3 regions of the Glaciibacter psychrotolerans genome follow, and region 2 is predicted to be linked to each of the others. Evidence: predicted binding sites of a transcription regulator. Region 2 holds the regulator's gene; each other region holds the start of a gene.

Region 1 (9,860 bases), 3.0 Mb from region 2:
GACACCCGTGCGGTGTTGTTCCTCGGCCGCCACGTGGGATTCCCGATCGCGCTCGAGGGGGCGCTCAAGCTCAAGGAACTCGCCTACATTCACGCGGAGGGATTCGCCGCCGGCGAGCTCAAGCACGGTCCGATCGCTCTCATCGAGCCGGGTCAGCCCGTCTTCGTCGTCGTACCGAGTCCGCGTGGCTCGGCCCATCTGCACCCCAAGGTCATCTCGAACATTCAGGAGATTCGTGCGCGCGGCGCTCGGATCATCGCGATCGCCGAGTTGGGTGACGCCGCCGTGCTGCCCTTTGCAGACACTGTGATTCACATCCCGCTCGCCGCACCGCTCTTCGAGCCGCTGCTGGCGGTGATTCCGCTGCAGATCTTCGCGATGGAGCTCTCGATCGCGAAGGGTCTCGACGTCGATCAGCCCCGCAACCTCGCGAAGTCCGTGACGGTCGAGTAGAGCCAGCTCGGAGCACTCGATGATCAAGGGAATCGGCGTGGACATCGTCGATCTGGCCCGATTCGCCCGCCAGATCGAACGCACTCCGCGCCTGATACCGCGCCTGTTCGCTGAGAGCGAACGGAATCTTCCGGCGCATTCCCTCGCGGCTCGCTTCGCGGCTAAGGAAGCCCTGATCAAAGCACTCGGCGGGAGCGTGGGCGTGACCTGGCATGAGATGGAGATCGTGCCGGACGCGGAGGGGAACCCGGAGTTCGTGCTGCACGGCGGCGCCCTCGCATCGATTACAGCCCGTGGAATCACCAGCCTGCACCTGTCGATGACGCATGATGCCGGGGTCGCCTGCGCGTTCGTCGTCGCGGAGGGCAACGCATGAACGAATTTCGCGCCGCAGTGATCGACCTCGATGCCGTGACGGCCAACATCCGTCATCTTCGCGATGTGATCGGCACCCCGCACACTATGGCGGTTGTGAAGGCCAACGCGTATGGCCACGGCGCGGTGCGAGTGGCTGCCACAGCCCTGGCTGCGGGCGTCGATTGGTTGGGCGTCGCCGATATCGCCGAGGCGCTGGAATTGCGCCAGGCCGGCATCAGCGCCCCGGTACTGGCCTGGCTGCACGGCCCGGATGCCGACTTCACGGCGGCCATCGCAGCCGACGTCGACCTCGGGCTGTCGTCGACTGCGCAGCTGCACCAGGTCGCCGAGTCCGCCGCTGCGCTCGGACGCACCGCACAGATTCAGCTGAAGCTCGAGACCGGTCTCAGCCGTAACGGTGTGCATGAGTCCGACTGGGCGGCGGTGTTCGCGCTCGCTGCGGAGCTGGAGCGCTCGGGGCAGGTGCGGGTGCGTGGCATTATGAGCCACCTCTCAAATACGTCGCCCGACGACGACTCTCGGGCGAACGCACTGTTCGAGCGGGGGCTTGCCCAGGCAATTGCGGCCGGCTTGAATCCGACCCTGGCGCATCTGGCATCGACGGCCGGAGCACTGCGCTGCGCTGCGACGAGGCATTCGATGGTGCGGCTCGGCATCGGCATCTACGGTCTGTCGCCCTTCGACGACGCGAGTTCGCGTGACCTGGGGCTCAGGCCGGCTATGACGCTGCGCGGACAGATCGCCGCCGTACGCCGCGTTCCAGCCGGGGCCGGCGTCTCCTACGACTACACCTGGCGCAGCCCAGAAGAGACGACTCTCGCCCTGGTGCCTCTCGGCTATGCCGACGGTGTGCCGCGGCAGGCCTCGGGCCGGGCGAGCGTGCGGATCGGCACGGCGGACTATCCGGTTGTTGGTCGCATCGCGATGGATCAGTTCGTCGTGAACGTCGGCAACGCCGCCGTCGCGGTCGGAGACGATATCGTGCTGTTCGGCGATCCAGAGCTGGGCGAGCCCGGCGCGGTCGACTGGGCGGACGCCGCCAGCACCGTCAACTACGACATCGTCACTCGCATCGGCAACCGCGTGCCCCGGGTCTACACAGGCGGCGCTTAGCAATGCAGATCACCATTGCCGATGCCGACGGGATGCACGACTTTGGCATGCGCCTTGCCGAGCAGCTGCGTGCCGGCGATCTGATCGTGCTGACCGGCCCGCTCGGCGCCGGAAAGACCACTCTGACTCGAGGTCTCGGGGAGGGGCTGGGCGTGCGCGGGTCTGTGACCAGCCCCACGTTCGTGCTCGCCCGCACTCATCCGAGTGTCGTCGGGGGACCCCCGCTTGTGCACGTCGACGCGTACCGGCTGTCGACGCCCGTCGAACTCGACGACCTCGACATCGACTTTGTGCACTCCATCGTCGTGATCGAGTGGGGCAGGGGGATGCTGGACGGTGTGACGGATTCCTGGCTCGACATTGAGATCGTGCGACCGCTCGGGGCATCGCAGGCCAGCCCCGATGCGGATGCCTCGGCAGCGGATGCCTCGGCAGCGGAATCCGCGGGTGTCATCGAGGTGCACGACGTCGATGAACCCCGCACTGTGACGATCACGGCTCACGGCCCCCGCTGGCCAGCCGCGCCCGCGTTCGAACTCGCCCGGCACCCAAGCGAATAGGCTGAACCCGTGCTTCTTGCCATTGATACCTCCGCCGGAACGAGTGTCGCCGTCGTCGACCGCGAGCGCGGAGTTCTTGCCGAACGCGGCGTCGCCGACACCATGCGTCATGCCGAGGTGATCGGCACGTTGATCGCCGAATGCCTTGCAGAGGCGAGCGTCACGGTTGCCGAGCTCTCGGCCGTGGCTGGCGGAATGGGCCCCGGCCCGTTCACCGGTCTACGCGTGGGCATCGCCGCGGCCCGCGTCTTCGCGCTCGGGGCGGGCAAGCCGTTCATTCCCCTCGTGAGCCACGACGCGATCGCCTACGGCCGCTACCGCGCCGGGCACACTGGTGCGTTGCTCGTCGTCACCGATGCCCGTCGCCGCGAGGTCTATTGGTCCGCGTACAGCGGGGCGGATGCCGTGGGCCTGCCCGTGCGCATCGGCGACCCGGGTCTCGCCAAGCCCGCTGAACTGCTCGAAGCCGACTGGCCGCATGCCGGAATGTTCCGCGTCGACGAGCCCGTCGTCTCTGCCGGAGACCTCGGCATGGTCGCCGAACTCAGCTGGGCCGCTGGGCGCGCGTTCGCCGCCGATGAGCCGCTTTACCTGCGTTCCCCCGACGTCACGCTGTCGGCCGGCCCGAAGCGAGTGAGCTAGTGGCCTGGCAGCTGCGCCGCGCCCACGTCGACGACGTCGACGCCATCATGGTGCTTGAGACCGCGCTGTTCGAGAATGATGCCTGGTCGCCGGCCATGATGGCCCGGGACATCGCCGATCCGGCCTGCTATTACCTGGTCGCTTTTCCGCCCGACGAACCCGAACGCATCGAGGCGTACGCCGGGCTGCTCGCGCCGCGCGGGGCGAACCAGGGCGATATCCAGACCATCGGGGTCACCGAATCCGCGCGCGGCAAGGGGCTCGGCCGCACGCTTATGCAGGCCCTGATCGCCGAAGGCTACAAACGGGGCGCTCGCGAGATCTTTCTCGAGGTGCGTGCCGACAATCCATCGGCGCAACGCCTGTACACACGCCTCGGCTTCGACGAACTCGGCGTGCGACGCGGCTACTATCAGCCCGATAACGTCGACGCTGTCGTGATGCGGTTGACGATCGTGCCGCCGCACGCGGCACTCGCCGACGCTCTCCCCCTGGTAAACCCAAAGGAATCCCTATGAACCGGGTCAACCCGCTCGTCCTCGGTATCGAGACGTCGTGCGACGAGACCGGGATCGGAATCGTGCGTGGTACCACGCTGCTTTCGAACACGATTGCCTCGTCGATGGATCAGCATGCCCGCTACGGCGGCGTCGTTCCGGAGGTCGCCGCCCGCGCCCATCTCGAGGAGATCATCCCGTCGATCGAGGCGGCCGTGGCCGAGGCCGGCATCCGTCTCGACGACATCGACGCCATCGCCGTGACGAACGGACCGGGCCTGGCCGGCGCGTTGATGGTGGGTGTTGGCGCGGCCAAGGCACTCGCGGTGTCGCTCGGCAAGCCCATCTATGCCGTCAATCACCTGGTCGGGCACGTCGGCGCCGATCTGCTGCAGAATCCGGAATCGGATGCCGGGGCCACGTCCCTCGAATACCCGACGATCGCGCTGCTGGTGTCCGGCGGGCACACGGCGCTTCTGCTGGTGCGAGATCTCGTCTCCGACGTCGAACTACTCGGCGAGACGATCGACGATGCCGCGGGGGAAGCGTTCGACAAAGTTGCCCGAGTGCTCGGCCTGCCGTATCCCGGCGGCCCGCAGATCGACCGTGTGGCGGCAGTGGGAAACCCGAAGGCCATCCGGTTTCCCCGCGGGCTCAGCCTGCCCAAAGACATGGCCAAGCACCGCTACGACTTCTCATTCTCGGGATTGAAGACGGCGGTGGCGCGCTGGGTCGAGGCGCGTCAGGATGCCGGTGATGACGTTCCCATCGCGGATGTCGCGGCGAGCTTCCGGGAGGCCGTGGTCGATGTGTTGCTCACGAAAGCTGTTGCGGCCTGCACGGACTACGACGTGCCGCGACTGCTGCTTGGTGGGGGTGTCATCGCTAATGCGCGGCTCCGCGAGGTTGCTGCGGAGCGCACCAGTGCTGCGGGGATTGACCTACGCATCCCACCTCTGTCGCTCTGCACCGATAACGGGGCGATGATCGCCGCACTCGGCGCCCAGCTGATCATGGCCGGGCATGCGCCGTCGAACCTGGAATTCGGTGCGGATTCCACCCTCCCGGTATCGGAGATTCAGGCCTGACGCGCACTCGCGTTCCGGGGCGGGTTGCGCCGTTTGGCGTGCGGGGGAGTAGCGTTGGGAGACGTGGTGGTGTCGAACCGAGACCACCTGCACGACGCCGCCCTGACGAGAAGGAGTCCCTCGCATGACCGACCCCACCCTGCCGAACGACGCCGCATCCGCTGTGCCGCCCACCACACCTCCGATTTCCGACGCTCCGACGTCTGAGGCGCCGTCGGCCGCTCCAGCAGATGCTGCTCCGTCGGCTGCCCCGACGTATGGCGCACAGCCGGCTACCCCGACGTATGCTGCACCGCCGGCTTACAACGCACAGCCGGCCCCGGGCGCACCGGCCTATGGCGCCGCACCGACCATGCAGCCGGGTTACGCTCAGCCTGTTCCTGCGGCCCCCGCTGGATCGACGTATAACGTGCTCGCGATCATCTCGCTGGTCTCTGCGTTTTTCTTCAACCTCGTCGCCATCATTACCGGGCACATTGCACTCAGCCAGATCAAGCGCACCGGCGAGAACGGGCGCGGTCTCGCGATCGCTGGAGTCGTCATTGGCTATGTGTCGCTGGCCGTCTCGATCCTTGTGGGGGCGCTCTTTATCATCGGGATGATCGCCGCGGGGAGCTACTCCAGCACGTACTAGTGTCGAAAAATGGCATGTGAAAGGAATGAACTCTCATGAGTGATCCAAACACGCCCAATGTGCCACCGGTGCCCGAGGTGCCCGATGTGCCACAGGTCCCCGATGTGCCGCAGGTTCCGGATTTCCCTGAAGTCCCGAACCTGGCGGCACCGGTTTCCGTCGCGATGACGCCTCCGCCTTCAGGATCGCCACCGCAATATGGTGCGCCGCCTCCGGCAGCACCGCCGCAGCAGTATGCACCCTCGCAGTATGCGCCACCGCCGGGGGTCCCGGCATATTCCTTCTCTGCCCCGGGGCCGGCCGTGAAACAGCCGGTTCTGGGAATCATTTCGTTGATCGCCGGAATCATCGGTCTGATCGGATTTCCGATCGTTGGGTTCATCCCGATCGTCGGGGGCATTCTCGGCCTCTTCATTCCGGCTGCTGCCGTCATTCTCGGATTCCTGAGCAAGTCGAAAGAGCCGTCGGCCAAGGCGTTCTGGCTGACCGGTCTCATCACCGGCTTCGTCGGAATAGTTCTTGCGCTCGGCAGCATCCTGGTGTGGGTGATACTTCTGGCCACAGGCTTCGGTTCGTCGGGATATATATACTGACGTGATGCCGACCGCTGGCTGCCGAACGGTGAAGACGGGGATTGTGCAAAGGGGTGGCCATGACTGATACGCGTGGCGAGCAAACAGAATCGAATGGATCTTTTCAGTTCGATCTCACGCGCGATCCCGCTCCAATCACCGGACAAATCGAGTACGACTCGACGGTGACGGCGCCCACGGAATGGGTTCCGTACGTCTACGCCTCAGAAAACGCTCGGTTGCGCCCCGCGCCCCGCGCCTTCTCGATCGCCGCGCTCGTGTGTGGAACCCTCGGGCTGTTGCTTGGACTGTTTGGAGTCTGGGGGGGACCATTGGCATTCATCGCCGTGATGTTGGGGCTTCTCGCACGCAACCGCGAGCCGCTGGCCCGGCCGCGTTGGGGGTACGGCGTCGCTACGGGGCTCATCGGTCTAGCGTTCACGGGTCTGTGGATTGCCGTCGTTTCGAAGGGCATGTCCGCACTCACCGTGTGAGGGTTCACACGCGCTCGACGAGAAGCGCCACCCGATGGCCTGCGGCACGGGTGAGTATCAGCGTCGCCGAGGTCGTGCCCTTGAGCTTCAGCCGAGTGCGCAACGTTGCCGGGTCAATGTCAACGCCGCGCTTCTTGATCTCGAGCGTGCCGATCCCGCGCTCCGCAAGCGCAAGACGCAGCTTCTTCTCGTCGAACGGCAGAACGTCGAGAACACGGAAAGCCGTGGCGAAGGGTGTGTGCTGCACGGTTTCCGCGGTCAGGTAGGCGATGCCCTCACTCAGCATCCCGGCGTCCAGGCTGCGGGCGAGGTCGCCGATCAGCCGGGCTCGGATGACGGCCCCATCGGGCTCGTAAAGATACTCGCCAAGGGGAACCACCGCGGCATCCTCACTGTCGGCAGCCGCGGTGAGCTCGGCGGGCCCTTCCGGACGCAGCACGAGTGCTGCCCGACGGATGCCGTCGCGTGCCAGAACGCCGAACCACAGACCCATCTCCACCAGGGCCCCATTGACCGAGATCCATTGGGCCTCTGCCTCGGCCGGGATCTGGTCACGGTCATGCCCCGGACCGAGCTTGACGCCAATCGGAAGTCGCTTCGCGAGGTCGAACACGAAGTTGAGCGAGGGGGAGTAGTCCTCGGGGTTCAGCCGCGAGGTGTTGCTGTGCCCGCTGGTGCGCCGGGCGGGGTCGAGCCAGGCTGCATCACACTCAGAGAGGTCGAACGATTCGGCGTCGCTGTGCACCACGGTTGCCGCAGGGAACGGTGCCAGATTGAAGCTCGCGATGGCGGCGGTCACCTCGTCGGCGTCAACGGCGGTGACGATCAGGTCCATTGCCGCCAGTGCCAGAGCATCCCCGCCGATGCCCGACCCGAGGTCGGCGACGCGCGTCAGGCCGGCTGCCGCGAAACGGCCGGCGTGCAGTGCGGCGACCTTCAACCGGGTGGCCTGCTCGAGACCGGCTTCGGTGAAAAGCATGCGGCTGGCGAACTCGCCGAACTTGGGCACCGCTTTCGCCCGCAGTTTTGATTGGCTGAGTACGGCAGAGACCAGGCCGGGTGCGTGGCCCGCTTTGCGCAGATCACTGACCATTTTTACGACGTCGGACGCCGGTTCGTAGGGGGGGAGTGAGTCGAGAAGACGCAGCCCCTCGGGCGACAGCAGCTCGACGAGCTCAGAGCGATCCATCGTGCCAACTTACCAAGCGAGTCAGGTTGTTCGCGGTGAGAAGTTGCGACTCGGCAGTGTCGCGTCTCTGGCACTCACGTTGCGTGAGTGCCAGAATCGCCCTAAACTCGGTCTTAGCACTCTCGCTGTGAGTCTGCTAACCGAATCTTTGTCAAGAAACAAGAAAGAGGTCAACCGTGTCGGTCTCCATCAAGCCGCTCGAGGATCGCATCGTCATCAAGCAGGTCGACGCCGAGCAGACAACTGCTTCAGGTCTTGTCATTCCTGACTCCGCCAAAGAGAAGCCCCAGGAAGGCGAAGTTATCGCCGTCGGCCCCGGCCGCATCGACGACAACGGCAACCGCGTTCCGCTCGACATCGCTGTTGGCGACAAGGTGATCTACTCCAAGTACGGCGGAACCGAGGTCAAGTTCGGCGGTGACGACCTGCTCGTCCTGTCGGCTCGCGACGTCCTGGCTGTCGTCGTTCGCTAAGTATCAGCATTCACACAAGACCCGGGTGGCTCCTGCCGCCCGGGTCTTTTGCTGTCCCACGGCCGACCTCGAGTTGTGCATATTGTATACAGACGTAGAATCGAGACGTGTCAATTTCCAGCGAATCACGCATCCCCGTTGAAGAGCCAGTGGCCTCGAAGGCCACCGCCACCAGCCGTTCGGGTCTGATCTATGCGCTCGCCTCATACACAATCTGGGGCTTTCTTCCGTTATTCTTCCTCGCGCTCGCCCCGGCAGGCGCCTTTGAGGTCGTGGCGTGGCGCATCGTCTTCTCGCTGGTGTTCTGTGTGCTGCTGCTCGCCGTCACCCGCAAGTTCACCGCCTTCTTCCGGCTGATGGCGCGTCCGCGGATTTCGATCACCATGGCTGTGGCGGGCGTGCTCATCTACATCAACTGGCAGACCTACGTCTACGGGACCTTCAGCGGTCAGGTCGTCGAGGCTTCGCTCGGCTACTTCATCAATCCCATTGTGACCGTTTTTCTCGGCGTCTTCTTCCTCCGTGAACGACTGCGCCTGACGCAGTGGATTGCGGTGGCGGTGAGCCTTGTCGCAGTGCTCGTTCTGGCAATCAGTGCTGGCAGCGTGCCGTGGATCGCACTGATACTCGCCTTTTCGTTCGGGCTCTACGGATATATCAAAAAGCGGGTCGGCACGACGGTCGACGCAGTCGCCGGGCTCACCATGGAGACACTGTGGCTGATGCCGATCGCCATCGTGCAACTCGTGATCGTCGGTGCAACTGCGGGACTCACGATCGGCTCTGCTGGCGGCTGGCACACCGCATTGCTCCTGGCCGCCGGTGTGGTGACCGCCGTTCCCCTGTTGTTCTTCGCCGCTGCATCACGGCGGCTGCCCCTGATCTACATGGGCTTCATTCAGTACCTCGGGCCGATAATTCAGTTCTTCGTCGGCGTTTTGATTCTTCATGAGCCGATGTCAGCCGAGCGATGGGCAGGCTTCTCACTCGTCTGGCTCGCGCTGCTCATTCTCATGGTGGATGGTGTCGTCGGAGCGCGACGCCACCGTCGAGCGGTGCTCGAACTCATCTGAGCGGCCCGACGTCGGAACGCTCGTGAGCCGCGGGGGATTCATGCACAACACCGTGAACAGGGACCGCGTTGAGCTATGCCGCAGAGCCGGTGAGCCGATCGTTATCAAAACGGCGACAAATTTGTACCTGAGAAAAACTCTCGTGCTTGTATGCTCAGTCACACCGTCGAGGTAAAAGGGCCCGCAATGTCGCGGACCGTAGCGTATTCAGGTCGAGAGGCAGAATCAGATGTTACGAAAGAAAGTCCTTACCAGCTTTGCCCTAGCAGCAGCAGCCAGCCTGATGTTGGCCGGTTGTGTCAACCAAGCATCGACAGGCGGGACGAGTTCCACGCCCTCCAGCGCGCGGGTGGATTTGCCCGCCCTCACGTCGATCGAAACCCCGCCGAACGCAGTGCTTCCAGCGGGTGATGGAAAAGCCACCTGCCCGGGCGGACTCACCCTCGCCTACATCGGCGCCGAAACCGGTGCCAACGCGCAGCTCGGTATCAATATTTTCAACGGTGTGCAGTTAGCCGTCGATCAGCAGAACGCAGCCAATCCCGGCTGCCAGGTCGCTTTCAAGAAGTTCGATACCGAGGGTGACCCGAACAAGGCAACCGGCCCCGTCACGCAGGCGGTGAACGAAGCGGACATCATCGGCGTCGTCGGCCTCCCCTTCTCGGGCGAGTCGAAGGCTACCGGCAACATCTTC
Region 2 (9,860 bases):
CGTTCGCCTCGGCCAGCAGCGCCCGGTAGCCGAGACCGATGGCCACGGCCACGCCGGCGCCGATCAGCGGGCCGAGCACCGCGCCGAGACTCCAGCCGAGGTGGTAGCTGAGGGCCCAGACGGCGAGAATCACGCTCACGAGCACCGCCGGAATGGCGTAGCGCAGCCGCAGCACGTGCAGTTGCAGAAAGAAGAGAGGGAAGACGATATAGGACGCGTCGGGGGCGAGCACCGTGAGCGCGAGCCACAGAATCATGAGCGCGGTCAGCCAGACCGGAGTAATCCAGCGTTGGCTGTGCGTGCGAGCGAGCACGCCGCCCGCGGCGTAAACGCCGAGGAAGAGTCCGGCCAGAGCCACGATCACGCCCGGCAGCGGCCAGACGCCGAATGACGCCCGCACAATGACAAACAGGGTGAGCGCGACGATGAGGGTGTGCAATCCGATGCGGAGGCCGGTGAAGACCGGGGTCAGCGCGGAATGCGGCAGTCGAGCGCCGAGGGTTGCATCTGGGGTGGACATTGCCTTCAGCCTAATCAACGTGGCTCGCGCGGGGCATCCATCAAAGGAGTGAGGGTGCAGTAGGGTCGAGCGCGAGATCAGCGGAGCACGAAGGAGGCAATCAGATGGCGATCGCCTGGCGAAATATCGTGGCGATGCTCGCGAACCCTGACCTGCGGACGGCATACGCCGAAGTGATCCTGGCGGAGCACGCCGCCACGCCGCTGACCGACGCACAGCGCGCGACGGCGCTCGTGAAGTTGGAACGGTCCGGAATCTTGATCCGGAACGACGAGGGTGACCTCGCCGTTGATTCTGAGTCGTTGAGAGTGCTGCTCGCCGAGCCTGCCGACCGCCCCTCGAGAGAAGGCTTCCGTCGTTTTCTCCGCGCGGATGGGCGCATCGACAGGTTTCCTGCCACTCGCGACGAACGTCTGGCATTTCTCGAATGGCTCACAGCGCAAGCCTTCGTGCCAGGAGAAGTTCTCGTTGAGAAGCAGGTCAACCAGCGATTGAGCAGCCTCAGCGACGATGTCGCGCTGGTGCGCCGCTCCCTCATCGATCATGGGCTTCTGGAGCGCGCACCGGATGGTGGCTCCTACTGGCTGCCCGCGAAATAGGCTCGGTCGACGAAGTCGGCAGCCGAGACCGCCCCGTCATGGGAGAATGGGCAGATCATGTCACCGAGAGCTCTCAAGGCGCTTGAACCGGCCGCAACTGCCCCCGCGTTCATCCGTAACTTCTGCATCATTGCCCACATCGACCACGGCAAGTCGACCCTTGCCGACCGCATGCTGCAGATTACGGGCGTCGTCGACGACCGAGCCATGCGTGCGCAGTACCTCGACCGGATGGATATCGAGCGTGAGCGCGGCATCACTATCAAGAGCCAGGCCGTGCGGATGCCGTGGGAACTTGACGGTCAGACCTACGCGCTCAACATGATCGACACGCCTGGCCACGTCGACTTCAGCTACGAGGTCTCCCGCAGCCTGGCCGCCTGTGAAGGCGCGATTCTTCTCGTCGACGCGGCGCAGGGCATCGAAGCCCAGACCCTCGCCAACCTGTACCTGGCCCTCGAAAACGATCTGACGATCATCCCGGTGCTGAACAAGATCGACCTGCCCGCGGCCGACCCGGAGAAGTACGCGAAGGAGCTCTCCAGCCTCATCGGCGGCAGCCCCGACGATGTGCTGCGCGTCTCCGGCAAGACCGGAATGGGCGTTCCCGAACTCCTCGACCTGGCTGTCAGCCAGATTCCGGCGCCGAAAGGCAACGCGGATGCCCCGGCCCGCGCCATGATCTTCGACTCGGTGTACGACAGCTACCGTGGCGTCGTCACCTACGTGCGCATGATCGACGGTGAGCTGAAGCCGCGCGAGAAGATCCAGATGATGTCCACTCGGGCCACCCACGAGATCCTCGAGATCGGAGTCAGCTCCCCGGAGCCCACCCCGAGCAAGGGTCTCGGTGTGGGCGAGGTGGGCTACCTCATCACCGGCGTGAAGGACGTGCGCCAGTCGAAGGTCGGTGACACTGTCACCACGGCGGCCAAACCGGCCACCGAAGCATTGCCGGGTTACACCGAGCCGCAGCCGATGGTCTTCTCGGGTCTCTACCCGATCGACGGCAGCGATTTCCCGGTGCTGCGTGAGGCGCTCGACAAGCTCAAGCTGTCTGATGCCTCGCTGGTCTACGAGCCCGAGACATCCGTTGCTCTGGGCTTCGGGTTCCGCTGTGGCTTCCTCGGCCTGTTGCACCTCGAGATCATCACCGAGCGTCTGGAGCGCGAGTTCGACCTCGACCTGATCGCCACGGCGCCGAGCGTGCCGTATGAGGTCACCACCGATGACAAGCGCACCGTCACCGTGACGAATCCGAGCGAGTTTCCGAGCGGCAAGATCGCCAAGGTCGAGGAGCCGGTCGTTCGGGCCGCAATTCTCGCGCCGAAAGACTACGTCGGCGTCATCATGGAACTCTGCCAGGGCCGCCGCGGCGTGCTGCTCGGCATGGAATTCCTCGGTGAAGACCGGGTTGAGATTCGCTACACCATGCCACTCGGCGAGATCGTCTTCGATTTCTTCGACCAGCTGAAGAGCCGCACCGCCGGCTACGCCTCGCTCGACTACGAACCCACTGGCGAGCAGGAAGCAGACCTGGTCAAGGTCGACATTCTGCTGCAGGGCGAGCAGGTCGACGCGTTCAGCGCCATCGTGCACCGTGACAAGGCGTATGCCTACGGCGTGCTGATGACAACGCGACTGCGCGAACTGATCCCGCGTCAGCAGTTCGAAGTGCCCATTCAGGCCGCCATCGGAGCGCGCATCATCGCGCGTGAGAGCATCCGGGCCATCCGTAAGGACGTTCTGGCCAAGTGCTACGGCGGTGACATCAGCCGTAAGCGCAAACTCCTCGAGAAGCAGAAGGAGGGCAAGAAGCGCATGAAGATGGTCGGCCGGGTCGAAGTTCCTCAGGAAGCATTTGTTGCGGCGCTCACCGGAGATACCGAAAAGAAGAAAGAAAAGTAGTCTGATGCGCCGCGCAACATTCACCGATGCCTCCGTCACCTATGGGGCGATCGGGGGAACCCTCGCCGACGACCTCATGATCTACCCGCCGCCCGGAACACGGCCGGCGGAGCACATCGTCAAGCTGGGCAGCGGTGAGGAGCGTTTTCACGCGGCCGCGGCATCACTCATGTCGTGGGGTGTGCAGCGCGGCAGCGGCATTGAGGTCACCGACTTCGAGGCCGGAACCGGCGTGGAATACACCGGAATCGTCTTCGACGAATATGGGATCCCCTCGAGAGATCAGAGTCATCCGGTCAACGAGGCGACGTTTGGCGAAGACGGCACGCCGTACATCTCCAATGGCATGACGGCAAAGCTTCACATCAAGGCCGGACCGTTCACGGTCGTCGCCCCGGTGCGTGTCGTCTATGTGATCGACGAGGCGAACCGGATCGGATTCGCCTACGGCACGATGGCCGGTCATCCCGAAAGCGGAGAAGTGTCGTTCATCGTTGAACGTCACGACGATGACACCGTCTGGCTCGCGATCCGCTCGTTCTCGCAGCCGAGCAACTGGAAGTACACCCTCGCCACGCCCTATCTGCGTTATCAGCAGAAGCGATACACCAAACGGTACCTGCGCGCCCTGCACCCATCATCGGGGGCCTAGACATGCCCAGCGCACTTCCGCTCGGTGACCCCGCACCGCTTGACGGTCTGCTGCCGGCCTCGGTCATCGAGGGCGCCGGGGAACGCGACTTCGGCGTCTACCTGCACGTTCCGTTCTGCCGCGTGCGCTGCGGCTACTGCGATTTCAACACCTACACCGCCACCGAGCTGCGTGGGGTCAAGCAAAGCGATTACGCCAGCCAAGCGGTGATTGAGATAGAGGCCGCCGGGCGCATCCTGACCGAATCGGGTCTGCCCGCCCGCACTGCCCAGACCGTCTTCTTCGGTGGCGGAACGCCGACCCTGCTTCCCGCCGAGAACCTGATTCGGATGCTGCAGGCCGTGCGTGACACCTGGGGTATCGCGCCCGAGGCCGAGGTGACGACCGAGGCGAATCCCGACTCGGTCGACGCCGCCTATCTGGCCGCACTGGCCGAGGCCGGCTTCACCCGCGTCTCATTCGGCATGCAGTCGGCGGTGCCGCACGTGCTCGCGACGCTGGAACGCACGCACGACCCGGCCCGGGTGCCGCTCGTCGTGCAGTGGGCGCGCGAGGCCGGCCTCGACGTGAGCCTCGACCTCATCTACGGCACGCCGGGGGAGTCCCTCGACGACTGGCGCACCAGCCTCGACTACGCCATCGGCCAGAAGCCAGACCACATCAGCGCATACTCGTTGATCGTCGAAGAGGGCACCAAGCTGGCACGGCAGATCAAACGTGGTGAGGTCGCGCACGTCGACGAAGACCATCAGGCAGACCTCTACGAGCTGGCCGATGAGAAGCTCGCCGCTGCGGGCTACGGCTGGTACGAGGTGAGCAACTGGGCGACCGATGATGCGCACCGTTCCCGCCACAACCTCGCCTATTGGACCGGCCAGGACTGGTGGGGCGTCGGCCCCGGCGCGCACAGCCACGTCGGTGGGGTGCGCTGGTGGAACGTCAAGCATCCGGCCGCGTATGCCGACCGGGTGCTCGCCGGTCACTCGCCGGCCGCGGGACGCGAGACCCTCGACGCGGCGACGCGCGAGGTCGAGCGAGTGCTGTTGCGCTCGCGCATCCGTGAGGGTATTCCGGCCGCCTCGCTCGGCGACCAGGGCCGGCACGCGGTGGCCGGGCTGATCGCCGACGAGCTCATCGACCCGAAGGCAGCCTTTGCCGGCTCCATCGAACTGACGCTGCGTGGGCGCCTGCTCGCGGATGCCGTCGTGCGCCGTCTTCTCGCCGACGATTAGCCCCGGGATGAGGCCTCCGGGATGAGGCCTCCGGGATGAGGCCTCCGGGATGAGGCGCCCGGGAACAAGCCTGGGTCAGCTCACGAACTTGATCGTCAGCGGGTAGACGTACGGCTTGCCGGCGTTCGCGGCGAGGGCGGCCATGATCCCAAAGACGATGCTGAGAACCCAGGCGGCGAGCAAGATCAGGAATCCGATAAGCAGGAACGCTGTGACCCAGCCGATGACATACGCGATCAACAGGGTGATTTGAAAGTTCAGAGCCGTGGCCGTGTGCTCACGGATGAAGGGGCCGCGATCGCGAAGGATCAGGTAGCCGATCAGCGCCGGCAGAAACCCGAACAGGATTCCGCCGATGTGGATCAGGGTCGCCCAGAGCTTCTCGTCGGCGGGGCTGAGGGGAGCCGATGCCTGGTAGGGGGTGTCGCCGGTCGGTGGCAGGGAAGTCATGGCAGTCACTTTCGTCAAGGAGGGGGTTACGAGTAGAGACTAGCTACTTGATCAGTCGCACCGCGAACGGGTAGCGATAGGGATGCCCGTCTTTCGCCTGCATGAAGCCGAGAATCGAGAAGATCACACTCGCGATCCACACCACCCAGACGAGCAGTCCGACGACGGCTCCGATTCCGAGCGTGACGACGGTGAGGAATCCGGTGACGATCCAGATGATTGCGTAGGCGAAGACGAGTGTGATCTGAAAGTTCAAGGCCTCCTTGGCTTGCTCGTCGGTGAACCGTCCGCGATCTTTGAAGACGAGCCAGATGATCAGCGACGGCAGAAAGCTGAGGATGCCGCCGAGGTGAGCGAGCGAAGCCCACTGCCAATCTTGTGCTTGAGTGAGTGGGGCAGCCACGGGAGCAGCAGGCTGAGTGGGGTGTTCTGGTGGGTGCTGGCCGAGGTGAGGATCGTCGGGGAGCGGGGCTTGTGAGTCACTCATCATCATGCCTTTCAGCGAAGGAAGAGGGATCAATGCCCTCTTAACGGTACTGCGGCACCGGGTGCGGAGCAATGGGTTCACTCAGCCGGACAGGATATGATTGGCACTCAGTCAGTGTGAGTGCTAACAATGGGCAGGGGAGGCGATCTCAAATGGTGTCTGATCGTAGTCTCGAAGTGTTGCGCGTGATCGTGCAGGACTACGTGGCGTCCCGCGAACCCGTTGGCTCCAAATCGATCGTCGAACGGCATTCTTTCGGGGTGTCGGCCGCGACGATCCGCAACGACATGGCTTTGCTTGAAGAAGAAGAGCTGATTGCCGCTCCGCACACGTCGTCGGGCCGCATCCCCACCGACAAGGGGTATCGAGTGTTTGTCGATCACCTGGCCGACCTGCGCCCGCTGACGGCAGCGCAACGACAGGCCATCGAGGCTTTTCTCGGCCAATCCGCCGACCTCGACGAGGTGCTCGCTCGCAGCGTGCGACTCCTTTCCCAACTCACCCGCCAGGTTGCCCTGGTGCAGTATCCCTCGGTGTCTCGCGCAAAGGTGCGTCACATCGAACTGGTTCCTCTCAGTGAGACCCGCCTTCTCTCGGTGCTGATCACCGACTCGGGCCGGGTGGAACAACGCGTGATCGAATTGCCACGCTCCGTCGACGAGCACACGTTGGGCGAGGTGCGTGCGCGACTGAATTCCGTCGTCGGCGGCCGAACGATGGCGGATGCCGCGGCGGCGCTGACGGCGCTGGCCGGCGTCGGACCGCGCGAGCTGCAGCCCGTCGTCGACCTGATCACCGCTACTCTCGTCGACCAGATCGGCGCAAACCGTCACGACAAGCTCGTGATGGCCGGAGCCGCCAACCTGGTGCGCACCGAAGAAGACTTCACCGGCAGTATCTCGCCGGTGCTCGACGCCATCGAGGAGCAGGTCGTGTTGTTGCGCCTGTTCGGCGAGATGGCGACTGACTTGCACGGCGTCGCGGTGAGCATCGGACGCGAGAATGCGTCGTTCGGTCTCGGCGAGACATCCGTTCTCACGAGCGGGTACTCCGCACCCGGCGGCGATTTCGCCCGATTGGGTGTGCTCGGTCCGACCCGCATGGATTATTCCAACAACATGGCCGCCGTTCGTGCGGTGGCCCGCTACCTCTCTCGCCAGCTGGGCGAGAACTAACCACCAGAATCAACGAGGAGAGCCACCTTTGGCTGACCACTACGAAGTTCTTGGCGTCGAGCGTGACGCCAGCACCGACGAGATCAAGAAGGCGTACCGCAAGCTGGCCCGCCAGTTGCACCCCGATGTGAACCCCGGGGCGGATGCCTCGGAGCAGTTCAAGCTCGTCACTCACGCCTATGACGTGCTGAGCAACCCCACTGAGCGTCAAAAATATGACCGGGGTGGCCAGGGCGGTGGCGGATTCGACGGCGGCAACTTCGGTAACTTCGGCGACATCTTCGAAACCTTCTTCGGCGGCGGCGGCGGCCAGAGCCGCGGCCCGCGATCCCGCCGTGAACGGGGACAGGACGCTCTGCTACGTGTGGAGCTCGACCTCGACGAGGTCATCTTCGGCACGCACCGTGAGATCGAGGTCGACACGGCTATCGTCTGTGCGACCTGCAACGGATCGTGCTGCCAGCCCGGCACATCGCCGGTCACCTGTGACATCTGCCACGGAACCGGAAACATCCAGCGTGCCGTGCGTTCTCTGCTGGGAAACGTCATGACGAACAGCCCCTGCGGCAGCTGCCGCGGCTACGGCACCGTCATCGCCACCCCGTGCGTGACCTGCCAGGGGCAGGGCCGCGTGCGCGCCCGTCGTACCGTCGCCGTCGACATTCCGGCCGGCGTCGAGACGGGTCTGCGACTGCAGATGCCCGGCAGCGGCGAGGCCGGGCCCGCCGGTGGCCCGAACGGTGACCTGTACCTCGAGATGAAGGTGCGCCACCACGACGTGTTCAGCCGTGACGGCGACGATTTGCTCGCCACCATCGAGGTGCCCATGACCGACGCCATCCTGGGCACAACGGCCACGGTCAAGGCCCTCGATGGCGATATCGCGGTCGAGCTGAAGCCGGGTGTGCAGAGTGCCGAGGTTATTACGATCAAGGAGCGCGGCGTCACCAAGCTACGCGGCAACGGCCGCGGCGACCTGAAGATCGGCGTGCATGTGGTCACTCCCACCAAGCTCGACCACAAAGAAAAAGAACTCATCGAACAGTTCGCAGCCCGTCACAAGACGCCGGCTCCGGCGCTCAGCCAGTTTCAACAGGGGCTGTTTGCGAAGCTGCGCGACCGGTTTCTCGGCTAAGTCTGATGGCCCATTTCTTCCTCGATGAAACCCTGAGTGCTTCGCTCTGCGCGCCCGGCTCCACCGTGAGCATCGGCGGCAGTGAGGCCAAGCATGCCGTGACGGTCAGCCGTATCCGGCCGGGCGAGCAACTGCTGCTCGGCAACGGGGCAGGAATGATTCTGCACGGCACCGTCGTGACGGCTGAGCCGGCCGAGCTGACCCTGTTGGTCGACACGCGCGAGCTGACCCCAGCGGCGACACCGCGCATCGTTCTGGTGCAGGCCTTGGCCAAGGGCGATCGGGACGAACTGGCCGTGCAAGCGGCGACCGAGTTGGGCGTTGACGGGGTCATCCCGTGGACCGCCGCTCGGTCGATCTCACGCTGGGAAGGCGCGAAAGTCACGAAGGGTCGAGAACGCTGGGCGAGCATTGTGCGCGAGGCCAGCAAACAGTCGATTCGCCCGTGGCTTCCGGTGGTGGCCGACCTGGTCAGCACCAAACAGCTGGTGAAGCTGGCCACTGAGACGCGGATGCTGCTGCTGGAGCCGAGTGCGACGGCGCGGCTGACCGAGGTCGACTTCGTGGTCGAATTCGAGGCCGACGTCGAGGCCGACGTCGACGATGCCGCGGATGCCACCAGCCGGCGTGACATCCTGCTCATCGTCGGCCCCGAAGGCGGAATTGCGCCCAGCGAACTCGACGCCCTCGAGGCGGCCGGCGCCACGCGCGTGCGCCTCGGCGACACGGTGCTGCGCACCTCGACGGCCGGGCCGGCGGCCCTCGCCATCCTGAACGCGACGCTTCGTCGTTGGTAGCGCCGCTTAAGATAGCAGTATGACTTCTTCTGGGGCAGAACCGTCCATCTTCAGCCGCATCGTCGCGCGTGAAATCCCAGCGACCATCGTCGCCGAGAACGACCAGATCATTGCGTTCGAAGACATCAACCCGCAGGCACCCGTGCACATCGTCGTCACGACGAAGACCGGCGAATACCGTGACGTCGTCGAACTCGCCGCCGGTGACCCGCTCCTGCTGGCCGAACTCGTGCGCGTCGCCCACGAGATCGCCGCCGAGCGCACCGGCGGGGAGTTTCGGCTCGTGTTCAACACCGGCGCAGCCGCCGGACAGACCGTATTCCATGTGCACGCACACGTTCTGGGCGGCGGACTGGGGGAGGGCACCCTTGGCAGTCGATGATCATGACTCGTCGGAACCGACGCGCGTTGATGTGCATCTGCAGGTCGAGGGTATCGCCATGGTGCGACTACTGGGGCCGCACGATCGCTTCCTTCGCAGCATCGAAAAGCAGTATCCCGGCGTCAGTGTTCACGTGCGCGGCAACGAGATCACCCTCACCGGTTCGGCGAGCGACACCGATGCCGTGCGCCGCCTGATCGACCAATTGCAGCTGATGATTCGTCACGGTGAGCCGTTCGGTGAGTCTGCGGTGGCCGCCTCGGCACGGATGCTGAGCAGCGATGCCTCGCAGAGCCTGTCTGACCTCCTCGGGCAGGCCATCCTCACGTCGCGCGGCACGAGCATCCGTCCGAAGACGACGGGCCAGAAAGAGTATGTCGACGCGATCGACCTGAACACCATCGTGTTCGGCATCGGACCGGCCGGAACCGGTAAAACCTATTTGGCGATGGCGAAAGCCGTGCAGGCCTTGCAGCGCAAAGAGGTCGAGCGCATTATTCTCACGCGTCCGGCCGTCGAAGCG
Region 3 (9,860 bases), 680 kb from region 2:
TGCCGACCGTGGGTCGAGCTTGTCGAGACCTCGCTCCCCCGTCTCGAGGGCGGCTCGCGGGATCTCGACGAGCTCGATCAGCGGGGTGGGCTCGATCAGCGGGGTGGGCTCGATCAGCGGTGTGGGCTCGATCAGCGGTGTGGGCTCGATCAGCGGTGTGGGCTCGATCAGCGTGGGGGTTCGATCAGCGGAGGGGGCTCGATCAGCGGAGGTCGTCGACCGGTAGCGAAGGCGGTCGCCGACCGCCGGGGCAGGCGACGGGGCAGGCGGCAGGGCAGGCGCCGGGGCTTGAGAGAGTGACGGCTCCACGTTGACGGGGCACAAAAAACTGGGCGCCTCCCGAAGGAGACGCCCAGTCTGGTGAAGCAGGTGAAACAGATGGTGCCGGCTCAGACTTAGAAGTCCATGCCACCCGACGGGTCGCCCATCGGAGCCGGGTTCTTCTCCGGCTTGTCGGCGACAACGGCCTCGGTGGTGAGGAACAGACCAGCGATCGACGATGCGTTGAGCAGCGCCGAGCGGGTGACCTTCACCGGGTCATTGATTCCGGAAGCGATCATGTCAACGTACTCACCGGTCGCGGCGTTGAGGCCGTGTCCGACGGGCAGGTGACGCACCTTGTCTGCAACGACGCCCGGCTCCATGCCGGCGTTGAGGGCGATCTGCTTGAGCGGAGCGTCGATGGCAACGCGCACGATGTTCGCGCCGGTTGCCTCGTCGCCGACGAGGTCAAGAATTGCCTTGCTCTCGAATGCGGTCTTGCCAGCCTGGATGAGCGCAACGCCACCACCGGCGACGATGCCCTCTTCGACGGCTGCCTTGGCGTTACGCACGGCGTCCTCGATGCGGTGCTTGCGCTCCTTGAGCTCAACCTCCGTCGCGGCGCCGGCCTTGATGACTGCAACGCCACCGGCCAACTTGGCGAGACGCTCCTGGAGCTTCTCACGGTCGTAGTCGCTGTCGGTGTTCTCGATCTCGGAACGGATCTGAGCGACACGACCGGCGATGGCTTCGACGTCGCCGGCACCTTCAACGATGGTGGTCTCGTCCTTGGTGATGACGACCTTGCGGGCGTTACCGAGCAGGTCGAGGGTCACGTTCTCGAGCTTGAGGCCGACCTCTTCAGAGATGACCTGTCCACCGGTGAGAATAGCGATGTCCTGCAGCTGCGCCTTGCGACGGTCGCCGAAGCCCGGAGCCTTGACGGCAACCGACTTGAAGATGCCACGGATCTTGTTCACAACGAGCGTGGCCAGAGCCTCGCCGTCGACATCCTCAGCAATGATGAGGAGCTGCTTGCCGGTCTGGATGACCTTGTCAACGATCGGCAGCAGGTCCTTGATGTTCGAGACCTTGGAGTTGACGATCAGGATGTAGGGGTCTTCGAAGACCGCTTCCTGACGGTCGGGGTCGGTCACGAAGTATGCCGACAGGAAGCCCTTGTCAAAGCGCATGCCCTCGGTGAGCTCAAGCTCGGTGCCGAACGTGTTCGACTCCTCGACGGTGACAACACCTTCCTTGCCGACCTTGTCGATCGCCTCGGCGATGATTGCGCCGATCTCGGCGTCGCCGGCAGAGATGGATGCGGTGGCCGCGATCTCTTCCTTGGTTTCGATCTCCTTGGCGCTGGCAATGAGCTCGGCGATGACCGCAGCGGTCGCCTTCTCGATGCCACGCTTGAGGCTGATCGGGTCGGCGCCGGCTGCGACGTTGCGCAGGCCTTCGCGAACCAGGGCCTGAGCCAAAACGGTAGCCGTGGTGGTGCCGTCGCCTGCGACGTCATCGGTCTTCTTAGCGACCTCCTTGACGAGCTCGGCACCGATCTTCTCGTACGGGTCGTCCAGCTCGATCTCCTTGGCGATGGATACACCATCGTTGGTGATCGTGGGGGCGCCCCACTTCTTTTCCAGCACGACGTTACGTCCACGCGGGCCGAGGGTGACCTTGACCGTGTCAGCGAGGATGTTCAGGCCGCGCTCCAGGCCGCGACGGGCCTCTTCATTGAAAGCGATGATCTTTGCCATGTGTGTTTCTCGTCCCTCCCGGACGTTCCAAAACTGTGACGGATTAGCACTCAAACGGAGAGAGTGCCAGATCAATTCTGGCACTCTGATGCCGAGAGTGCAAGTGAACGGTGTGGGCTTGCGCTTCGACCTACGGCACCAGCTCGACAGAGCCGTCCTCGGTTGGCACCAGCTCGATCCAGGTATTGCCGCCCGCGAGCGCGATCAGCGTGCCGTCATCGGCGACCACACGGATGGGCGAGGCCTGCGCATCCTTCGACCAGGTGGCGTGAATGCTCTTGCCGCCCGTCGACACCCAGGCCTCGCCGGATCCGACCATGACGGTTTTGGGCACGTAACCGTACGTCCAGTCGATTCCGACGCGCATCACGATCAGGTTCGTCGCGTGCAGTTGGGCGCCCACACTGTCGAGGTCGGGTTCTCCCTCTTGCGAACGCAGGTAGCTCGCCTGGGCGGGATCCCAGCTCCAGCTCGGCCAACGCGCGTCTGAGAACCGGGTGTTGATTGTTGTCGTGGGGGAACCGGCCAGCATCGCCGAGGCCTCGTCAGGTTTCTCCGCGTACTCGAACTGCTGCACCGGGGGCGCAAGCTCAGGATGTGCCGCGACGATATCCGTCGCCTTCACCACGACATCGTGCGGGGAATCTTTGTCGTCGATGCGATAAAACAGTCCGGTGTCGTCATAGTCGAACACGGCGTTGACGAGTGGAGTGTCCATCATCATCTGCACGAACATCTCTTGGCCGCCGGAGTAGGCGACGATTCCACCGAAGGGGACGATGATGTCGGGATCCATGGGCCGGATCGATCGCACCGGGCCGAGCAGATCGGGAATGTCGGACTGCCACACCGCGACGTAACGGGTGAGGCCCCCTTCGACGAGTTCCTCAAAAACGATATCGGTGCGCTCAAGCCCGATCTGAGGCCGTGCACCTTCATGATTGTCGATCTTCGCAGAGAACGCCGGGAGGGAGACAGAACCGGGCAGGCGAGGAGTTCCACGCAGAGGAGCGAGTTCGACCGGTTCAGGCGTGGGCGTCACCGTCACCCGTGGCTTCGGCGATGCGGTCACGGCGGGGGTTGCGGGAGCGCACGCGGTGAGCAGCAGCGCCGGAATCAACACGACCACACTCCACAATCCTGCGCGCTGACGACCGTGCTCCGGGGCAGATCGAGACGATGACGAGGGGCCGAAAGTTTCTGAACTCATTCGCCACACACTAACGCCGCCCGGTGGAACGGGCGGCGTTAGTCAGGGCGCGCCTTCACAATCGACGCGTCTAGGCGGGTCGAACCGACTCCGCCTGCGGGCCTTTAGCCCCTACACCAACCTCGAAAACGACCTGCTGGCCTTCTTCAAGAACCTTGTAGCCGCTCATTTCAATTGCTGAAAAGTGAACGAAGACGTCCTGGTCACCTCCATCGACAGTGATGAAGCCGAACCCTTTTTCAGCGTTGAACCATTTCACGGTTCCGTTCGCCATGTGCTACTCCCGTTTGCTGTGATTCTGGCAGCGCCCGCCTCATGACGGCGCTGGGTCACAATGGGCGACCAAAACCAGATACTAGCGACACGAGGGTAGAAGAAAACAGGGGTGAAGCTGCATTAATCACACGAACTCTCACGTTCGTACCACCCACAGTGGTTACTCGGTCGCGGCAATATAGTCGTTGCCGACCACCACGGTGAGATCGGCACCTGACTCGGCGAAGTCATTCGCCAGTCGAATCTCTGCCCCGGGAAGTGAGGCGGCGATCCCCCGCGCGGCCCCTTCCAAGGACGCATCCGAGTAGTAGATGGTCGTCGTGACGATGTCTTCCGTGTCAGCGTTGCTGGTGGCACCGACATTCCAGCCGGCCGCCGTGAGCAACTCGCCGACACCTGCAGCAATCCCTGCGCCGGGCGTTCCGTTCAGCACGGTGATGCTGAGGTTCGGGTCGACGGTGGGCTCGGGCGTCGGCACGGGCTTCGCCGTCGGAATGGCGGCGGCAGCGCTGCTGGCCACTGGAGTCACCCCGGGAAGAGCAATGTCGAGTCGGGTGCTTTGGGTGAAGATGACTGCCGCACCGATGCCGACCAGAACGGCCGTCACGCCGGCAGCCCAGGCGAAGGCGACCCAGCCGCGGCCCTTCTTGCGCGGGGACCGGTGCGCGCCGACTCGGTCGATGGAGCGCGGCAGGGAATCGAAGCGATCGTTCGGTGTGTTGCGAGGCATCGTCAGTTCGTTCAGTCCTTGTTCGGCAGATCGTTCGGTTGGGCGTAGTCAGGTGTGGGCAGGGACCGACGGGCTCGCGCCTGTGCTCGGGCGTCGCGCATCCGTTGCAGTCGTTTCACCAGCATCGGATCGTGAGCACGAGCACCAGGAGAGTCGATCAAGGCGCCCAACAGTTGATAGTAGCGGGCCGCAGACACCGAGAACTCGGCTCTAATCGCCTGTTCTTTATCGCCGGCATGGTGGGCCTGCGCGTTTTCGAACGCCAGGATGGCCTTGTCGCGCTCAGAGAGTTCGTCGTGCACCCGGTCTCTCCCTCATCTCCAGCCGCCTTGCACTGGCAATCCTAAATGACCGGTGCTGACTGTTCCCCGTGCCGCCTTGAGGGCCGATGGAATGTTCGAGGGGTGCCGGGAGTTTAGTCTGGAGGCGGTGAAGCCGACCGCTTACACCGTGTGAGTGAAAGGACAAGCGATGGACTACGAAGTCACAAAGTCTGACGATGAATGGCGTGAAGAACTCGGCGACGAGAAGTTTGCGGTTCTGCGCAAGGCGGGAACCGAACGCGCCTGGACCGGGGAGTTGCTCGACGAGAGCCGCTCCGGCATCTACACCTGCGGCGCATGCAATGCCGAACTGTTCAAGAGCGGCACCAAATTCGATTCGCACTGCGGATGGCCGAGCTTCTACGAGTCGGTGCGTCCCGAGGCGGTCGAACTGATCGAAGACAACACGCTGGGTATGACGCGCACCGAGGTGCGCTGTGCGAACTGCGGTTCTCACCTGGGCCACGTTTTCGATGACGGTTTCGGAACGCCGACGGGCGACCGTTACTGCATGAACTCGATCTCGCTGAACTTCACCCCGGCCGAGTAGCACGTCGTGACTCATCCGATCAGGGACGCGGTGGCCGCACGGCGCTCGTTCGCGAAGGTGACCGCTGACACGCCGAGCCATGAGGAGTTGCTTCCGCTGGTCACCGCGGCGGCCCGGGTCGCCGACCATGGGGCGCTCCGACCGTGGCGACTGATTGAGTTGCGTGGTGCGGCGCGCGAGCGTCTCGGTGCCGCACTGGTCGAAGCCTCCGGCCAGGCGCTCGGCGCCGACCCGAAAATGGCGGCCAAACCGCTGCGCGCCGAGCTGCTGATCGCCGTGGTGGCGAGCAGACGGCCCAGCCACAAGGTCGACATCTGGGAACAGGATGCGACGGCGGCGGGTGTGGCCCATGCGCTCAGTCTTCTTCTGGCGGAGGCCGGCTGGGGTGTGATGTGGCGCACAGGTCCGCGCACGCGCGCGGCATCCGTTCGCACTCTGCATGGTTTGACCGACAACGAAGAGTTGCTGGGCTGGCTCTACGTCGGCGGCGTGCCCTCCGACGCGAAGCCGACAACACGCACAGCAATCGACCCCACCGCGTACCTCAGTTCGATCTGACGCCGCGGCCGGTTAACGGCTGCGCCGACGGATGCCGACCACGCCCACGGCGGCGAGAGCCAGCACGGTTCCCGCCACCGTGGTCGTGGCAACCGGGCCCGCAGCAATCGTCGGAATGAACAGATCAAGCGCGAGCGCGCAAAGCAGCTGACCGGCGACGATACCGAGGCCCAACACGAGAACACCGGTCGTGCGCACGATCATTGCGTTGCCGGCGATGAAAATGCAGCCGAGTAGTCCGCCGATGTAGAGCCACGGTTCCGCAGGCAGCACCGCGGGAAAACCGACGAACATCGCATGGATGACACACACCGCGCCGAGCGCGACGGTTCCGAAGACAAAGTTCACAAATGTCGCGGTCAGTGCGCTCTCGGCCACCGCCTTCACCCGCCCGTTGACCGCCTGCTGCCAGCCCTGGCCGAACCCAGCCGCGAGCGGCATCAACATAAGCCAGAGCGGCACCCCCGACGCCGCCTGGCCGGACACCGCGAGTCCCACGGCGACCAGTGCCCCGACCGCCCCGATCACACGCGGAGGCGTCAGCGGGCGTCGGCCCCCGGGGCTGATGCCGAACCGGTCCATCACCAGACCGCTGACCGTCTGACCCGCCACGACCGCGACCGTGAACAGCGCAACCCCGAGGATGGCGGCCGTGAGGCTCTGCGACAGCACATAGAACGCCCCGGCGGTGCCGCCCAGAACCTGCCACCAGGTGAGCGTGCTGCCCGCGAGCGTGCGGCCCGCGAGCGCCTGCCGCACGCGGCCCAAGCCGCGTCGCCCGGCCGGCCAGATCAGCATCGCGACGCTGAGAACGACGAGGCCGCTGCCGAACGAGATCACCGCAGCGACGAAGCCATCGCCGATGCGGGCACCGAGCTCGCCGTTGATGCGCGATTGCAGTGCGTTCAGAGCCCCGAAGAGCACGGCGCAGCCGACCGCCGCCCCCATCGGGAGGTGGCGGTGGGAGGCGTCGGCCGGGGTGGTGCTGTGCGTGTCGGCCAGTTGCGTCATCCGTCACCTTTCATGCGTCACTACATTCTCACCGAAGCGAGCCTTGCAGATGAGCTCACGACAGAGTTACATGGTTACAACGGATTGAACATACGTGCGACAGACCAGATCCGCCATAATGGCCCCATCTCAGTAAAGAAACGAATGGAATGTGAGTGAAATGAGTGCACTTTTTGTCATCATCATCATCATCGCCATCATCGCGCTCTTTGTCGGCGGCTTCGTTCAGGCCCTCCAATGGCTGCTCTGGGTCGGTATCGTGCTGTTGGTCATCGCCGTCATTGGGTGGTTGCTGCGTTTCATCTCCGGACGCAAGAACACCGTGTGAGTCGCCCCATGCGTATTAAATACATCATCGTCACGATGCTCGCTCTCACCGTGTTCTTCGTGGGCATCCGCGCGATCAACAAGGCCGAACGGGCCACGCGAAAGAGTGCCCACGAGATCGGTGAGAAGACCGCGAAGAAGGCGGAATCGATTCGTCATACGCTCGAAGCGGATGCCCGGGGGCTCGCGCAGCGGGCGAAACGCTGACGTACCGCTCGGCCTCAGGCCGTGGCGACCCTGTTGCTCCGGCGGGTCGACGATTCTGCTGACTGCACGACGTTCACCCACCGGTCGGCCACGGTCGACCAGACCTGGCGCAGTTCGGCCTCGCGCTGGCGCATCGGCTCGATGACCTGCGACCGCGAGAGCCCGGCATCCTGCAGATCAGCACTGTCGTGGCGCGCCCATTCCTCGGCGGTTGCGGCGAGGGCCTCCAGGTGGAATTGCAGCCCCCAGGCTGACTCCCCCACTCGAAATGCCTGGTTCGGGCAGCGGTCGCTTGAGCAGAGGGACGTCGAACCGGGGGGCAACTCGTGCACCTCGAGCGAATGCCACTGCATGGCGTGCAATTCGCTCGGCAGATCGTGCAGCAACGGGTCATCCGCGGCGTGAGCGGTGAGAGCCAGCTCGCTGAGTCCAATTTCTGATCCTTTGCGCACGCCGGCGACCACGCCGCCGGCCACGACAGCGAGCAACTGGGCGCCGAGGCAGATGCCCAGGAACGGCGTTTCCGTTTCCAGGCTGTCGGAGATCAGAGCGCGGACCCGCGGCAACCAGGTCGCGTCGTCATCATCGGTTGGCCCGGGTGTTCCGCCCAACACGACGACCCCGGCATACCCCTCGGCAGCGAGCGGAATGTCATGCCCAGCTTCTGGACCCACAACATCGATCTCGATGCCCGCGGCCCGGATGCGCTCGCCGACCAGGCCGATTCCCGCATTTGCCTCATGTTCGACGACCAAGATCTTCGTCATCGTCATAGCCTTCCCGCCTCAATGATCTTCTTCAAGAACGCACGGGTGCGCTCCTCCTGGGGCGCCCCGAAAATCTGATCGGGTGGCCCCTGTTCCAAAATGACTCCCTCATGCACGTAGACGACGGTGTCGGCGACTTCCTTCGCGAACGACATCTCGTGGGTTGCCATCAGGATGGTCAGCCCATCTGCCGCCAGATCACGCACAATATTGAGCACCTCGGCCACCAGCTCAGGGTCCAGAGCCGACGTGATCTCGTCGAGAAGCAGAACGTCAGGGTTCATTGCGAGTGCGCGCACGATTGCCACGCGTTGTTGTTGGCCGCCCGAGAGCTGGTCCGGGTAGGCCGCGGCCTTGCTCGCCAGCCCGACACGTTCCAGCAGAGCGAGTGCCTGCGCCTCGGCATCCGCTTTGCTCAGCCCGAGAACGCGGATGGGAGACAGCGTGACGTTGTCGAGCACGCTCATGTGCGGAAACAGGTTGAAGCTCTGAAAGACGATGCCGATTTTGCGCCGCAGCGAGTTGACGTCGATTCCCTCGCCTGAGACGACGTCGCCGTCCAGACGGATGTCTCCCTGGTCGATCTCTTCGAGTGCATTGACGCAGCGCAGCAGGGTGGACTTGCCACAGCCCGACGCGCCGATGAGGCAGACGACCTGATGCCGATTCACGTGCAGGTCGATCCCACGCAGCACCTGATTGCTCCCGTAGGACTTGGTGATGGTGTTCAGTTCAAGAAAAGCCACGATTACCCCTTATTCCGCTGCCGACGCGCGTCGCGCTCCAGGAGCCTGTCGACGAACCGGGTCTGCGGGATGGTGATGATGATGAACAAGATGGCGACAACCGTCACCGACGACAGGTTGAAGTAGTTGCTGGAGTAGATCTTGGCCTGGGTGAAGGCGTCGACGGTGCCGATGATGGTGACGAGAGCGGTGTCCTTCTGCAACCCGATGAAGTCGTTCAGCAACGGCGGAGTCACCCGGCGCAGCGCCTGCGGAACCACCACGAAACGCATCGTCTTTCCGTAGGAGAGCCCGAGTGAGCGAGCTGCGGAGACCTGCGACCAGTGAATGCCGTCAATTCCGGAGCGATAGACCTCGGCGACGTAGGCGCCATAGGTGAGCGTCAAAGCGAGCACCGCCGACCACATCGGGCCAAGGTCGCTGAAGAGGGGAACTCCGGCCAGCGGCAGGCCGAAGCCAACGAGATAGATCACGATGATCGACGGCACCGCACGGAAGACATCCACGTACGCCGTGGCCAGCCAGCGGAGCGGTCGACCGGCTTTTCCCGGAGCCAGCCGGGCGAGAGCGATGAGGAGCGCCCAGATCAGCACCAGAATCTCGGCGAGAACTGCAATTTTGATGTTCTCGCCGAACGCGACGGTGACGGCAACGAAGCTCTTCGCCATGAAGCTCGCGTCGAAGAACGTGGTTTGCACCGCGTGATCATTGGCGAGCAGGAAGAGCGTGAAGGTGGCGATGAAGATGATCGGCAGGCACGAACCGATTGCGATCCAGGCGCTTTGCCCGGCCCGGGAGCGATAGGTGCGAGCCTCCACAATATTATCTGCGGCGAGCGCTCGAGCGCTCGTGGCCTGCTGCTTACTCCCCCGCGCCAACGGCACGAATGTGCACAGCGCAAGCACCACGACAACGCTTGTTGCGAGGCCAAGAATGATCTCCCAGACGCCGGTTTCAGCGACGGTGATCGTCAGCCAGGCCGCGTAGCCGGTCAGAGCCGTCGTGAGTGCGGAAAGGAGGTAGCCGACGAGCAGCAGGGTTCGCGCCGAACCGACTGGTGCGGGTCGCGCAGCCTGACGAGGCTGCGCGACCCGAGCGAGATCAATGCTCACTTGAGGTGCCATACAGGAA

The links. The regulator HrcA, encoded in region 2, represses chaperone genes, less so after heat shock. The targets are predictions, from matches to a motif close to TTNGCACTCGNNNNNNNCGAGTGCNAA.
Region 1: groES (co-chaperone GroES) is a predicted target of HrcA. The motif match lies at 7,688-7,714, and genes of this name have one in related genera.
Region 3: groL (chaperonin GroEL) is a predicted target of HrcA. The motif match lies at 2,068-2,094, and genes of this name have one in related genera.

Annotation. Positions count from the first base shown of each region.
Region 1 covers NZ_JACCFM010000001.1:3,678,340-3,688,199, forward strand. Annotated here, with positions in the region: gene glmS (glutamine--fructose-6-phosphate transaminase (isomerizing)) at 1-453, shown strand, start outside; gene HNR05_RS16735 (holo-ACP synthase) at 473-829, shown strand; gene alr (alanine racemase) at 826-1,944, shown strand; gene tsaE (tRNA (adenosine(37)-N6)-threonylcarbamoyltransferase complex ATPase subunit type 1 TsaE) at 1,947-2,504, shown strand; gene tsaB (tRNA (adenosine(37)-N6)-threonylcarbamoyltransferase complex dimerization subunit type 1 TsaB) at 2,514-3,146, shown strand; gene rimI (ribosomal protein S18-alanine N-acetyltransferase) at 3,146-3,664, shown strand; gene tsaD (tRNA (adenosine(37)-N6)-threonylcarbamoyltransferase complex transferase subunit TsaD) at 3,661-4,731, shown strand; gene HNR05_RS16765 (DUF4190 domain-containing protein) at 4,856-5,365, shown strand; gene HNR05_RS16770 (hypothetical protein) at 5,401-5,958, shown strand; gene HNR05_RS16775 (hypothetical protein) at 6,018-6,431, shown strand; gene HNR05_RS16780 (class I SAM-dependent methyltransferase) at 6,436-7,620, opposite strand; gene groES (co-chaperone GroES) at 7,797-8,093, shown strand; gene rarD (EamA family transporter RarD) at 8,201-9,166, shown strand; gene HNR05_RS16795 (branched-chain amino acid ABC transporter substrate-binding protein) at 9,516-9,860, shown strand, end outside.
Region 2 covers NZ_JACCFM010000001.1:707,648-717,507, forward strand. Annotated here, with positions in the region: gene HNR05_RS03180 (sensor histidine kinase) at 1-520, opposite strand, end outside; gene HNR05_RS03185 (DUF2087 domain-containing protein) at 625-1,119, shown strand; gene lepA (translation elongation factor 4) at 1,177-3,027, shown strand; gene HNR05_RS03195 (DUF1990 domain-containing protein) at 3,032-3,679, shown strand; gene hemW (radical SAM family heme chaperone HemW) at 3,682-4,911, shown strand; gene HNR05_RS03205 (DUF4870 domain-containing protein) at 4,987-5,361, opposite strand; gene HNR05_RS03210 (DUF4870 domain-containing protein) at 5,405-5,848, opposite strand; gene hrcA (heat-inducible transcriptional repressor HrcA) at 6,001-7,023, shown strand; gene dnaJ (molecular chaperone DnaJ) at 7,052-8,158, shown strand; gene HNR05_RS03225 (16S rRNA (uracil(1498)-N(3))-methyltransferase) at 8,164-8,955, shown strand; gene HNR05_RS03230 (HIT domain-containing protein) at 8,975-9,337, shown strand; gene HNR05_RS03235 (PhoH family protein) at 9,396-9,860, shown strand, end outside.
Region 3 covers NZ_JACCFM010000001.1:29,632-39,491, reverse strand. Annotated here, with positions in the region: gene HNR05_RS00220 (hypothetical protein) at 1-324, opposite strand, end outside; gene groL (chaperonin GroEL) at 396-2,024, opposite strand; gene HNR05_RS00210 (DUF3048 domain-containing protein) at 2,155-3,234, opposite strand; gene HNR05_RS00205 (cold-shock protein) at 3,305-3,508, opposite strand; gene HNR05_RS00200 (LytR C-terminal domain-containing protein) at 3,671-4,240, opposite strand; gene HNR05_RS00195 (DUF3263 domain-containing protein) at 4,252-4,542, opposite strand; gene msrB (peptide-methionine (R)-S-oxide reductase MsrB) at 4,712-5,113, shown strand; gene HNR05_RS00185 (nitroreductase family protein) at 5,120-5,671, shown strand; gene HNR05_RS00180 (DMT family transporter) at 5,684-6,682, opposite strand; gene HNR05_RS00175 (cytochrome c-type biogenesis protein) at 6,843-7,010, shown strand; gene HNR05_RS00170 (hypothetical protein) at 7,019-7,216, shown strand; gene HNR05_RS00165 (type 1 glutamine amidotransferase) at 7,231-7,983, opposite strand; gene HNR05_RS00160 (amino acid ABC transporter ATP-binding protein) at 7,986-8,732, opposite strand; gene HNR05_RS17850 (amino acid ABC transporter permease) at 8,732-9,841, opposite strand; gene HNR05_RS00150 (ABC transporter substrate-binding protein) at 9,838-9,860, opposite strand, start outside.